One region of the Mesorhizobium sp. Root695 genome, then DNA from elsewhere that is predicted to be linked to it. Evidence: riboswitches for the same ligand, from Rfam matches in the RefSeq annotation. Region 1 holds a riboswitch; the other holds the start of a gene.
What was found. Region 1 has a riboswitch for thiamine pyrophosphate ahead of ASD99_RS16815 (YkoF family thiamine/hydroxymethylpyrimidine-binding protein). Riboswitches for the same ligand answer to the same signal wherever they lie in the genome.
Positions count from the first base shown of each region.

Region 2: linked by a shared signal. The riboswitch ahead of thiB (thiamine ABC transporter substrate binding subunit) and the one ahead of ASD99_RS16815 (YkoF family thiamine/hydroxymethylpyrimidine-binding protein) in region 1 are both predicted to bind thiamine pyrophosphate.

Region 1 covers NZ_LMHO01000016.1:58,392-65,238, reverse strand. Annotated here, with positions in the region: gene ASD99_RS16835 (hypothetical protein) at 1-285, opposite strand, end outside; gene ASD99_RS16830 (glycosyltransferase family 39 protein) at 568-2,136, shown strand; gene msrA (peptide-methionine (S)-S-oxide reductase MsrA) at 2,217-2,735, shown strand; gene ASD99_RS33385 (LysR substrate-binding domain-containing protein) at 2,660-3,034, shown strand; TPP riboswitch at 3,202-3,315, shown strand; gene ASD99_RS16815 (YkoF family thiamine/hydroxymethylpyrimidine-binding protein) at 3,306-3,914, shown strand; gene ASD99_RS16810 (ABC transporter permease) at 4,019-4,771, shown strand; gene ASD99_RS16805 (ABC transporter ATP-binding protein) at 4,768-5,535, shown strand; gene ASD99_RS16800 (ABC transporter substrate-binding protein) at 5,528-6,550, shown strand; gene ASD99_RS33380 (hypothetical protein) at 6,703-6,847, shown strand, end outside.
Region 2 covers NZ_LMHO01000042.1:142,586-149,432, reverse strand. Annotated here, with positions in the region: gene ASD99_RS26035 (ABC-F family ATP-binding cassette domain-containing protein) at 1-1,764, opposite strand, end outside; gene ASD99_RS26030 (thiamine diphosphokinase) at 1,766-2,410, opposite strand; TPP riboswitch at 2,498-2,612, shown strand; gene thiB (thiamine ABC transporter substrate binding subunit) at 2,656-3,654, shown strand; gene thiP (thiamine/thiamine pyrophosphate ABC transporter permease) at 3,663-5,288, shown strand; gene thiQ (thiamine ABC transporter ATP-binding protein) at 5,281-6,063, shown strand; gene ASD99_RS26010 (M48 family metalloprotease) at 6,327-6,847, shown strand, end outside.

The sequences.
Region 1 (6,847 bases):
GGTGGCGGTCATGGTCAAGGCGGTTCTGCGGATCATGATGCGAAACTGGCCGATCGCGTACCATTCGTGATCCTCCACCGCCTTTCGGGTGGCGGCCTGTGTCCAGGCCGTGGCCACCGACAAGGGCAGCAGCAGGGCGGCCTCCAGTGCCGGCGCCAGCCAGCGCGGCCCGAATGAGAGGTTGTTGATGACCAGAAGCTGCAGGCAGATGATGACCAGAACGGCTGCACGTGCCATCCAGAAGTCGAGCGCATGGTAATGGATGACGGCATGGTGGTGGCGCATTTTGAATCCTGGATGCTTGTTGGTGGGGGAGTGGCCGGGGACCTGGTCAGGTGTAAACGACGCCTGTCGCGATCACGGCTAATGCGCTCTGCCCGGCATGTTCGAGGTGCCGCAGAAGGGCGTTTTCCATTGTTGTTTTGCTTGCATGTGAGGGGAGAAGCAGCATAGTGAGGTGAAATTCTGCCTCAATCTTGGTTTTGAAATGGTCTCTCAAGTATACATTTTCGTAAGCTTTGAGTTCCGGGCTGTTCGAAAAACCGTCCGATGTGATTTATCCACCGCATGACGCGAATCGATGAACCCGTGAACGGCTGGCTGCCGGTCGGCAGCTCTGTACCAGACGACTGGCGCCAGTCGTCGATCTGGTTGGATCTGACCCGTTATCCGGAAGCTGTTCTGGCCCTTTTATGCCTGGCGCAGATCCTGTGCTGGACCGTGGCGCCGGCGCTTGTCAACCTCGCACCGCCCAACGATGTCGTCGAAAGCTTCATGTGGGGACGCGAATGGGTGCTGTTGACCTACAAGCATCCACAACTTCCCGGCTGGCTGCTCGAGACCAGCCATCTTCTGACCGGATCGTTCCGCTGGCCGCAATATCTGCTCGCCCAGCTCGTCGTCTCGGCGACTTTCATCTTCGTCTACCTGCTGGCCCGCGACATGTTCGGAAGAATCCGCGCGCTGGCCGCCGTGCTTTTGATGCCTTCTCTCTATTTCTTCGGCTGGCCGACCCCACAGTTCAATCATGATTATGCGCAGATGCCCTTCTGGGCCGCTATCTGCTGGCTGTTGTGGCGTGCGGGCCGTGGTGGCGGGCCGGTCTGGTGGCTGCTGCTCGGGCTGGTGTCGGGCGTCGGGCTCTACGCCAAGTTTTCAACCGGGCTGCTGTTGCTCTTCGGCGCGATTTGGCTGTTGTCAGACACACGCGCACGCAGTCGGCTCGCCACGCCCTGGCCATGGCTCGGGCTCGCGGTTTTCGGCGCTGTCGCTGCGCCACTGGCCGTCGAACTCTGCCGCGTCGATTTCCTGCCGCTGACCTATGCCGCCTGGCGCGATCAGTGGGTGGTGGCCCATCGCTCCCGCTTTTATTATATCGGCGTCCAGATGGCCGGGCTCTGCGGCTTTCTTCTGGTGCTGGCGATATCAGGGCTGCTGCGGCGCTCGCCCGCGCCGCAAAAGCCCGTCGGGCGCGGCACGCTGGTCTATCTCTTGTGGATGGGGGTTGGCCCGGCGATCCTCGTCATGGTGGCGTCCCTGTTCACCGGCGCCGGCGAGGCCTGGGGCGCGCCGATGTACAATCTTGCTGGCGTTGTGGCGCTCGCCTTCCTGGGCCATCGCCTCGGCGCCGTCGAGATGCGAAAGTTGGCGATCTGCGCGCTCATCTGCATTGTCGGCATATCCGGTGCCTATGCGGGCATCCGCTGGACGAAATGCAATCTGCGCGGGCGCATGGACCCCGTCTGCTGGCCGGCGCAAAAGATCTCGGATGAGGCAGAGGCCGTCTGGCACGCTGCGACGCCCGATCGGCTCGACATCGTTGGCGGCCATGCCCTTATTGCGCCGTTGGCGGGCCTCAATGCCTATGACAAGCCGTCGATCTTCACCGACCTGAACATGCAGTACGCCCCGTGGATCACCAAGGAGCGGCTGCGCGAGCATGGCATATTGCTGGTCTGGCCTGGGCGCGATGTGCCATCTTATCTGCAGGCGTGGGTGGGCGACATCCCGGTCAAAACCGTTCTTTTCGACTGGTCACTGAAGGCGCCGCCGGTGGCGATCAGCTTCGCCGCCATTCCGCCCGGCGCGCGGCAGTTGCCGGCTGCGATCGACGGCCTCGTCCGGCCGGGCAACTGAAGCAGATCCGCCGGTCCGCTGGACGAAGCAGGTGACAATGCCCATTTATGGAGACCAACTTGCTTTTGAGGAGACGTGATATGGCGACTTCGACCGAACGCGCAGTCCTTGCCGGCGGCTGCTTCTGGGGGATGCAGGATTTGATACGGCGCTATCCCGGCGTCATCTCCACCCGTGTCGGCTACAGCGGCGGCGACGTGGCCAACGCCACCTATCGCAACCATGGCAGCCATGCCGAAGCCATCGAGATCAGTTTCGATCCGGCCATCATAAGCTATCGCACGCTGCTGGAGCGCTTTTTTCAGATCCATGATCCGACGACCCGCAACCGTCAGGGCAACGATGTCGGGATGAGCTATCGCTCGGCGATCTATTACACCAGCGACGAACAGAAGCGTGTCGCCGAAGACACCATCGCCGATGTCGATGCCTCGGGTCTGTGGCCGGGCAAGGTCGTGACCGAAGTCGCGCCGGCCGGTCCATTCTGGGAAGCCGAGCCTGAGCATCAGGACTATCTGGAGAAATACCCCAACGGCTACACCTGCCACTTCGTCAGGCCGGGCTGGAAACTGCCGGTTCGCGAAAAGGCGGTTTCGTAAGGCTCGCCAGGGATGGCCAATGGTTTTCGGTCGCGGTCGATGGTCCGCTGGTCGTCTCCAGCCGCGGCATGGCGATTGCGGCCGCGGTGCAGGGCGTCGGCATTGCCTTCTGGGCGGAAGAGTTGGTGCGTCCGCTGATCGATGCCGGCAAACTGGTCCCGCTACTGGATGAGCGGTGCGCGACTTTTCCCGGCTGGTTCCTCTGCTACCAGAAGCAGCGTCATACGTCGCCGGCCGTGCACGCCTTCTTCGACTTCCTGCGGCATGCGGATGCCGGCCAAACACGGTCAGGCGATTGACGGCGTGTACGAAGGTGATCGCTTCGCGACTGTGGGGAGGCCCGGTCGCGGCAGCGAAGGTTCCCGATAAAGTTCCACTCAGGCGGCACCACGCCTGGCGCAATGCTTTTGGCGCAGCGCGCTGAAAAAAAACGGCTTTCACTTCAGCTCGAATGGTGCTTTAAACCCCGCATCCACAGGGGTGCTCCGTACGGTCGGGGCTGAGACGGGGGCGGCAAGCCCACAGACCCTAGAAGCTGATCTGGGTAATACCAGCGGAGCGAGGCGGGCGATGTTTTCAGGCGCACAGATTTCCCTATATCCCATGGCCGACGATTTCGTCGGCGTCATCCTTGGTGCGCTCGGCGCGCTCGATCCCTACCGTGACAAGCTCAGGATCGAGACTGATGACATCTCGACCTTGCTGGTCGGGCCGCCCGAAGTGCTGTTTCCAGCCATGCGCGATCTCTTCGTGGCGGCGGCACGCAGTGGCAAGCATTGCGTGTTGTCGGCCACCATCTCGCGCGGCTGCCCGGGCGAGCCGGATGATCCGATCTGCCGCTCCGATGCACTTGGTGGGCCTGTCGGGCCACTCGGCCCGCGCAAGGATGCGGCCATCGCGGCGGTGCGCAATGCTGCTGCCACCGGCCAGCCGGCTGCGGCGCAGTTCTCGCTCTATGTGATGGGGACCGATGACCACATGGACGAGATCTACGGCTGCATCGACTTTCTCAAGCAGTCCGGCGTCTATGAGCGTTCCAAGCATTTCTGCACGAAATTGCGCGGTGATGCCGGTGCGGTCTTTTCGGCGCTGGACGAGGCTTTCTGCCGCTTCGGACCAGGCGCCGGCCACGTAACCCTCGACGTCACGGTCTCGGCCAACAGCCCGTCGGCTGTCTGAAGCTGCCGCCGCTCCCGCGCGGCCGTCAAAGGTTATCTCCCGTGGCCTCATCATCAGTCGCTTCGCGCCCGATCGCGAGCCTTCTTGCCAAGGCAGTGCCGGCCATGATCTCGGTCGGTTTGCTGCTGCTGGCGTGGGAGCTTTATGCCACCTATTCCGGCATCAAGCCGACGATATTGCCGGCGCCGTCGCGTGTCTTCGAGCAAGCGATGCTCAATCGCGAGGCGCTGGTCGACAACGCCATCCCGACCATCCGCGCCACGCTATTTGGCTTTGCCTGTTCGCTCAGCGCCGCCTTTGCGCTGTCGATGCTGGTCGACTTCTTCCAACCGCTGCGGCGTGCGCTGTTTCCCGTCTTCATCGTCAGCCAGACCTTGCCGCTGGTAGCGATTGCGCCGTTGGTGGTGCTGTGGTTCGGTTTCGGACTGGCGCCCAAGATCATTCTGGTGGCACTGGTCACCTTCTTTCCGATGCTGGTGGCATTGGTCGAGGGCTATGAGACGACCGAGGCCGAGATCGGGCAAATGCTGCGCGCCATGGGAGCAGGGCGCTGGCGCATCTTCATGCTGGCGCGGCTGCCTTCGGCGCTGCCTTACTTCTTTGCTGGCCTGAGGATCTCCATCACCTATGCGGTGGTCGGCGCCATCTTCGCCGAATATGCCGGGGCCGCGAAGGGGCTGGGCATCTACATGCTCAACGCCAAGAACAATTTCCGCCCCGATTTGGTGCTGGCCGCCGTCGGTGTCAGCGCCGCGCTGACACTTGTCCTGTTCGGGTCGACTGTGCTGCTGCAGCGTCTGGCCATGCCCTGGGAGCGCGCCGGCAAGGAACCCGTAGGCATGGGGTCGCGGCGATGAGCAGGCTCGAGCTGCGGCATGTGCGCAAGGCGTTCGGCGGACTCGACGTGCTCGCCGACATTTCGCTCAGCGTCGGCGTAGGTGAATTCGTCTCGATCCTCGGGCCCTCGGGCGCCGGCAAGTCGACGCTGTTCCAGCTTCTGACCGGCGCCGAGCATGGCGAGGGCGAGATGTTGTTCGACGGCGCGCCGCTCGATGACCACGGCAGGCATTTCGCCTTCATGCCGCAGCGTGATGCGCTGATGCCTTGGCGGCGCATCCTCGACAACACGACGCTCGGGCTCGAAGTGCAAGGCATCAGGCGCAAGGCGGCGCGGGCGCGCGTCGCGCCGCTGTTTGCCGAGTTCGGGCTTGCCGGCTTCGAGCGGCATTTTCCCGCGCAGCTGTCCGGCGGCATGCGCCAGCGCGCGGCGCTTTTGCGCACGGTGGTGCAGGAGCGTGACATGCTGCTGCTCGACGAGCCGTTCGGTGCGCTCGATGCACTGACCCGCACCGCCATGCAGCGCTGGCTCGAACAGATGTGGCGGCACCACCGCTGGACGGCGCTGCTGATCACTCATGATGTACGCGAAGCCGTGTTCCTGTCCGACCGCATCTATGTGCTGTCGGCGCGCCCGGCCCGCATCGTCCGTGAAATCAAGGTGCCGTTGCCGCGCCCGCGCAGCCTTGGCGGCGATGCCGCGCGGCAGGCAAGTGCGCTCGAGGCCGAAATCCTCGACATCATCCTCAACCCCAACCCATCCAAAGGACACGACCATGACTGACTTTACGCGCCGGCAGGCCTTGTTGCTGACCCTTGCCGCAGGCGTTCCGCTTGTTGCCGGATCGGGGCGAGCCCAAGCACAATCGGCTGCACAAAGGGTCACCGTCGCCCTCGACTGGACGGTCAACACCAACCACATCGGACTGTTCGTCGCTCGCGACAAGGGCTTTTATCGCGAGGCCGGGCTCGAGGTCGACATCCTGCCTTACAGCGATACCGGTGCGGGCACGCTGGTCGCAAACCGCGTCGCCGATTTCGGCATCAACGGCACCATCAGCCTGTTCACCCAGAATGCCGCCGGGGCGGACCTGAAGGGCGTCTATGCGGTGGTGCAATCCGAAACCGGTCGCGTGGTCTTCAATGCGGCACGCAAAAAGATCAAAAGCCCGAGAAGCCTTGACGGCTTGATCTATGGCGGCTTCGGCAGTGCCTGGGAAAACGCACTGATATCGACCATCATCCGCCATGATGGTGGCAAGGGCCGTTTCGAGACGGTGACGCTCGGCACTTCAGCCTATGAGGCACTGGCCAATGGTTCGGTCGATTTCACGCTCGAAGTCGCGACCTGGGAGGGTGTCGAAGCCGAACTCAAGGGCGTCAAACAACGCAGTTTCGTCTATGCCGATTACGGCGTGCCTGACGAGCACACGACACTCATCTCTTCGAGCGAAGCCTATCTCCAGGCAAATCCCAAGCCTGCGGCGGACTTCGTTCAGGCGACGCGGCGCGGCTACCAGTTCGCCGTCGACAATCCCGATGAGGCGGCAGCTCTGCTGATCGCGGCCAACAAGGATGCGCTGACCAATCCGGCGCTGATCCACGCTTCGCTGAAGGCATTGATCGACGGCCATTATCTACGCAGCCAAAGCGGCGTCATCGGGACGATGGATCCGGCCAAGATGGAAGCGATCGGCGACTATCTCTTCGCTTCCGGCATTTTGCGTGATGCCGACGGCAAAGTTCTGGCGCAACGCCCTGATTTCGCAAAGTATTTCAGCAATTCAACTCTGGGGTAGGGAGCCAATCGGCTTCTCCAGCTTCGAGGAAATGGCTAGCCGGTCAAAGAGGTTCACGAGGCGCGACAGATCCACGTTAGACGCACAGATCAGCAGATCCCGGCTCAACGCCAGCGCCGGTGCCAATGTCGGCGGCTCGAGCGGCGGCGTCAATGCGGGTGCAGAAGCAAGTGTCGGGGGGTAGCAACGGCGTTAGCGTAGGACTTGGCGCCACGGTTGGTGGTCAAAATGGGGCGGGTGTCGGCGCGGGTGTCGGTACCGGCACTGGCGTCGGTGCTGGCATCGGCGTCGGCGGAA
Region 2 (6,847 bases), on a different contig from region 1:
GGCCAGCGTGGCGCGCTCCTTGTCGAGGGCGGCGATGGTCTTCTGGAAGGAGGCCGGATCGCGCTCGTAATAGGCCGGATCGGCGATGTTGTTCTCAAGTCTTGAGATCGATGCCGTCACGGCTTCGATTTTCTTAGGCAGGGATTCCAGCGCGAATTTCTGCTTGAACGACAGTTTCTTCGCCGGCCCCTTTGGCGCTGTGGCCTCGCTCTTGCTTGATGCGGGCGCTTCGCCGTTTTCGGCCCTCGCGCGCGCCTTGCGGTCATCCAGCCTGGTGCCGCCGCGCTGCGCCAGCATGTCGGAATAGCCGCCGGCATATTCGATCCAGCGGCCGTCACCGTCGGGCGCGATCAGGCTGGTCACTGTGCGGTCGAGGAAATCGCGGTCGTGGCTGACCAGGATGACCGTTCCGGCAAAACCGGCAACCAGTTCCTGCAGCAGTTCCAGCGTCTCCATGTCGAGATCGTTGGTCGGCTCATCCAGCACCAGAAGGTTTGCCGGCCGCGCCAGCACGCGCGCCAGCAAGAGCCGCGCCCGCTCACCGCCGGACAGCTCGCGCACCGGCGTGCGCGCCTGCTCCGGCTTGAACAGGAAATCCTTCATGTAGGAGACGACGTGGCGCTGCTCGCCATTGATGACGAGGTTTTCGCCGCGCCCGTCGGTGAGATATTGCGCCAGCGTCTCCTGCGGGTCGACCGCCTCGCGCTTCTGGTCGAGGGTGGCGATCTCCAGATTGGTGCCGAGCCGTACCGAGCCGGCGTCGGGCTTCATCTCGCCGGTCAGCATCTTCAACAGCGTCGTCTTGCCGGCGCCGTTCGGCCCGACCAGACCAACGCGGTCGCCGCGCTGGATGCGGGTTGAAAACCCCTTGACCACGGTGAGATCGCCAAAGCTCTTCTCGATGTTCTTGGCCTCGATCACCAGCTTACCGGATTCGGCGGCGTCGCTGGCCACCATGGTGGCCGACCCTTCGGCGCCGCGATGGCCGTGAAAACGCTGGCGCATCGTCTGCAATTCGCCGAGACGGCGCATGTTGCGCTTGCGCCGCGCCGTCACGCCGTAGCGCAGCCAGTGTTCCTCACGCACGATCTGGCGGCCGAGCTTGTGTTGCTCGCGCTCTTCTTCCTCCAGCACCAGGTCGCGCCATTCCTCGAAATGGCCAAATCCCTTGTCCAGGCGACGGGTCTGGCCGCGATCGAGCCAGATCGTGGCGCGCGACACGCGTTCGAGAAAGCGACGGTCGTGCGAGATGACGACGAGTGCGGAGGAGGTGCGGCTAAGCTCCTCTTCCAGCCATTCGATGACAGAGAGATCGAGATGGTTGGTCGGCTCATCGAGCAGCAGAATGTCGGGCTCGGGCGCCATGACGCGGGCAAGGGCGGCGCGCCTCGCCTCGCCGCCTGACAGATCGTTCGGCCGCTCTTCGCCCGACAGGCCGAGATGCTCCATCAGATAGCTGGCGCGGTAGGGATCGTCGGCGGGGCCTAGTCCTGCCTCGACATACGCGCGGACACTGGCAAAACCTTCCATGTCGGGCATCTGCGGCAGGTATCGAATGGTTGCCGAGGGCTGGCGGAACACCTCGCCGTCCTGCGGCTCGATCAGGCCGGCGGCGATCTTCAGCAGCGTCGACTTGCCTGATCCGTTGCGTCCGACCAATGCGATCTTGTCGCCGGCCGAAGCGGTCAAGGCGGCGCCATCGAGCAGCGGCGTACCGCCGAAGGTCAGTTTTATCCCGTCGAGGTTGAGAAGGGGCGGGGCCATGTCAGCTTTCAGGTAAGGGATAGGGATGAGCGAGCAGCATCGCGCTGCCATGGTCCAGCGCGATTTCGAGGTGGCCCATGACCTCGTTGGAAATGGTCAGCGACGAACCGAATGCCACCTTGACGTGATCGAGCGGCCATTTGGCACCGGTGACGGTCAGGCCGGCAAGCTCGGAAAAGCCGAGCACCGAAAACAGCGTGCGGTCGGTATAGTCGAAGCCAGCCGTTCCGTGCAACAGGGGAACGCCTTCCTGGGCGCCGCTTGTCAAAAGCACATCAGTCCCGGCCTCGGCCAGCCGCAGGGCAAGCGCCAGATGCTGGAAAGCGTGGTCGGCGCGCTTGCCGCCGAAGGCGCCGACGAGCACCAGGCTGGTCGCACCGCGCTCCAGTGCGGCGGCGACGGCCAGTTCGCCGTCGGTCTGGTCCTTTTCCGCCGGGAAGGTCCGGCGCGACACGGAAGCGAGATCGTCAGGCAGGTTGGCCGGCACCGAATCGAAATCACCCACCCACAGCTCCGGCACGAGACCCAGCAGCCGCGCATGGCCGATGCCAGCATCGGCGGCGATCACGCGGGAGCCTTCGACCTGGCGGTCGAGCCGTGGCGTGCGGATGAGATCGCCGCCAAGCAGGATGGTGAATGTGCTCATATCGTGTGGCCCTTACCAGCCCGGCACGGCAAACGGAAGGCGGCAAACTCCCACTTGCGTGGGGGATCGGCCCGGCCTATGTGTCGAAACGCTCTAACGGGGTGCCGGACGCGATCTTCGCGGACCGGCTGAGAGGCAATCTCGCCAACCCGCTGAACCTGATCCGGTTTGTACCGGCGGAGGGATTAGACGTTTCGGACAGTCCGACGCCTCAATTCCTTTCAACTCGAACGAAGGAGGCGCCGATGCGCACGCTTTTATACGCTCTTGTCTCAGCAATGGCCGTGGTCCTGTCCGGCCCGGCCTTGGCCAAGGACAAGCTCACCGTCTACACCTATGAGAGTTTCACCGCCGACTGGGGTCCGGGTCCCGTGGTGAAGAAGGAATTCGAGGCCGAATGCGGCTGCGATGTCGAGTTCGTCTCGGTCGCCGACGGCGTCGCGCTGCTCAACCGGGTCAAGCTGGAAGGCGCATCGACCAAGGCCGATATCGTGCTTGGCCTCGACACCAATCTCACCGCCGATGCCAAGGCGTCAGGCCTGTTCGCACCGCATGGCGCGGTGACCGACGTCAATGTGCCGGGCGGCTGGAGCGACAACACTTTCGTCCCCTTTGACTACGGCTATTTCGCCGTCGTCTACGACACCGAGAAGCTGAAGAGCCCACCGAAAAGCCTGAAAGAGCTGGTCGAAGGCAGTGCCGACGACAAGATCGTCATCCAGGATCCGCGCACCTCGACACCGGGCCTCGGCCTGCTTCTGTGGGTCAAGTCGGTCTATGGCGACAAGGCGCCGGAGGCCTGGGCCAAGCTCAAGGCGAAGGTGCTGACCGTGACGCCGGGCTGGAGCGAGGCCTATGGCCTGTTCACCAAGGGCGAGGCGCCGATGGTGTTGTCCTACACGACGTCGCCGGCCTACCACATGGTCGCCGAGAACACCGAGCGCTACCAGGCGGCCTCCTTCGAGGAGGGCGAATATCTGCAGATCGAGGTGGCGGGCATCACCACGGCGGGAGCCAAGAATCCGCTGGCGGCAAAGTTCATGGCCTTCATGACCGGGCCGAAATTCCAGGATGCCATTCCCGAGACCAACTGGATGTTCCCGGCAGGCAAGACCGACAAGCCGCTCAATCCGGCATTCGACAAACTGGTCAAGCCGACCAAAACCTTGCGGTTCAGCCCCGAGGAAGTCGCCGCCAACCGCAAGGCTTGGGTCGATGAATGGCTGGCGGTGATGAGCAAGTAGGCAGCGCGATGACGCCGGCGCATTCCACGAATTCCCGCGTCAGCGCCGGCATTATCGCGCTTGCTGTAATCGCGCTGCTGATCGGCGGTGCGTTTGCAGGCCTGCTTTTCGAGGGCGCTCACGATCTTTCGGGCGCATGGGCAGCCTTCGGCCCCTATCTGTTTCGCGTCATTCGCTTCACGCTCTGGCAAGCAGCGCTGTCGACGCTGCTTTCCGTCGGCCCGGCGCTGTTTGTGGCGCGCGCTCTGTCGCGGCATCCGCGCTTCTTTGGCCGCGCCTTCATCCTGCAGCTCTTCGCCGTACCGTTGGCGCTGCCGGCCATCGTTGCGGCCCTCGGCATCCTGGCGCTTTATGGCCGCGCCGGCTATTTCGCCGGCGTGCTCGCCATGATCGGCGGTGGAAGCTGGCCGGGGATCTATGGCCTGTCCGGCATTCTCGTCGCCCATGTCTTCTTCAACCTGCCGCTGGCGACGCGACTGTTTCTCGAGGCGCTGCAGACCATACCGTCCGATCAATGGCGGCTGGCGAGCCAGCTCGGCATGGCGGCGCAGCCGGCGTTCCGGCTGATCGAATGGCCAACGCTGCGTGCGGCATTGCCAGGGGTCGCCGGGCTGGTCTTCATGCTCTGCATCACATCCTTCACGATCGTGCTGATACTGGGCGGCGGGCCGGCCGCGACGACGCTGGAGGTCGGTATCTATCAGGCGCTTCGCTTCGATTTCGATCCCGCGCGCGCCGTCACGCTGACGCTGCTGCAGATCGCCTTGACCTTTGTCGTGGTGCTGGCGCTGACACGGCTTGGTGCCAATATGGTCGGCGACACCAACCTGCCAGTCGCGCAACGCCGCTATCTCTCGGTCAACGGGAGCGAAACCTGGTTGAACGCCATGCTCATCGTCCTGGCGCTGCTGTTCGTCGTCGGGCCGATGGCCGCCACGGTGATGGCCGGGCTCGGCGCCGATCTCGGCCGGCTGGCCGGTGAGGCCACTGTCCGGCAGGCGACGCTGACCAGCGTGGTGCTCGCGTACCTGTCGGCGCTGCTCTCAGTGACGCTGTCGCTGGCGCTGACCATGGCGCGGCGGGCCCTGGCGCTGAACCGCCGGACCGGCGCAAAGACACTGCTCGAACACGCCACCGATACAGGCGCCGGCTTTGTCCTGGTCGTGCCGCCGATCGTCGTCGGCGCCGGCTGGTTCCTGTTGCTGCGCCATGTCGGCGATGTCTTCGCCATTGCCCCGGTCATGGTCGTCACCGTCAATGCGGTGATGGCCATGCCGTTCGCCCTGCGCGCCATCCGTCCCGCCTATGATGCGGCCAGCGAGCGTCACGAGCGGCTGTGTGCACAGCTCGGCATTGCGGGCTGGAACCGGTTAATGCTGGTCGACTGGCCGTCGCTGCGGCGACCGCTCGCCACGGCTTTCGCTTTCGCCATGGCGCTGTCGCTCGGTGATCTCGGCGTCATTGCCTTGTTCGGCAGTGATTCCGTGCAGACATTGCCCTACCTTCTCCTGGCGCGGATGGGCAGCTACCGCACCGAGGACGCCGCCGGCCTGGCACTGCTGCTTGGCCTCGTCTGCCTCGCATTGATCGTGGCGGCGCACTGGCTGGGAAGAGAGAAGGTCCGGGATGCGTGACAGGGCGGCCAGCAGGCTTGAAAAGGGCGCTCCGGTGCGGCTGGATAACGTGTCGTTCAGCTATGGCGAAGCACCGCTGGTCTTCGACGTCGAGTTTGTCACGGCGAAGATCACCGCCATCATGGGGCCGAGCGGTTCGGGCAAGTCGACGCTGCTCAATCTGGTCGCCGGCTTCGAGACTCCGCAGTCCGGCCGCGTGCTGATCGGCGGTGCCGATGTCAGCGCCGAGCCAGCCTCAGTGAGGCCGGTGTCGATGGTGTTCCAGGAAAACAATCTCTTCGCCCATCTTTCCGTCGAGCAGAATGTCGGGCTCGGGCGCTCGCCATCCTTGCGGCTGACCGAGGCGGACCGCGCCGCGATCGCCGAGGCGCTTGCGCGCACCGGTCTTGCCGGCAAGGAGCGACGCCTGCCGCGCGAACTTTCCGGCGGGGAACGTCAGCGCGTCGCCCTGGCCCGGGTGCTGGTGCGCGATCGGCCTGTTCTGCTGCTCGACGAACCCTTCGCCTCGCTCGGTCCGGCGCTGCGCGACGACATGCTGGATCTGGTTGCCGCCGTTCATGCCGAGCGGGGCATGACGGTGCTGTTCGTCACCCACCAGCCCGAAGACGCCCGCCGTATCGGCGAACACATGGTGTTTCTGGACAATGGTTTGGTTGCCGCAACCGGCAAGGCGGATGATTTCTTTGCCGGGGCTGGTCCGGAAGCATTCCGGCGCTATATCGGCGCAGGTACCGGGGGTGCCGTATCACGAGATGTTGCCCGGAAGCGGACATAATTTACGGTCAAACCGGTTCCAGGCGATGTGGCGCTTGCTTGCCATGACTGGAGGAGTGTGGCTAGGTCCGCCCTACTGGTCCGGCACAGGACGTGATTTGCCTGCAGTATCCGCCGCTCGCCCCTGTGGGACGGGCAACGGATGCTGCAGCAGTTTGAGATATATAGCGCATGACACATTCCGAAGATCGCCCCCGATTTTCGTGATCATGCGCCGGGACCCGAAAGGAAGCCGTTCTGGCGATCGGCGCTAACACACTAGGAATGAAACCGCTGGCGCGCTTTCTTGCGCTGGCTGGCTTTGCCGTGGCGCTGGCGAGCTGCCAGATGCTCACGCCGCCGGCGGTTCAGGAATCCGGCTTCCAGCCATCCGACAAGCCGATCACCGTCGACAATGTCGGCGCCAACAACAAGCTCGCTGAATTGGCCAAGGCGCAGCATCCGCGCATCCTGGCGACCTATGGCGGCGAATATTCCGATCCCAAGCTTGAGCGCATGGTCGCCAAGGTGGTCGGCAATCTGACGGTGGTCTCGGCCAACCCGACGCAGACCTATCGCATCACCATCCTGAATTCGCCCAACGTCAACGCCTTCGCGCTGCCGGGTGGCTATCTCTACATCACACGCGGCCTGCTGGCACTGGCCAATGATTCGGCCGAGCTTGCCGCGGTCATCGCGCATGAGATGGGCCACGTCACGGCCAATCACGGCCTGCAGCGCCAGCAACTCGAGGCCGAGGAAGGCCTGGCGACCAAGGTGGTTTCCGACGTGCTCGGCGACAGCCC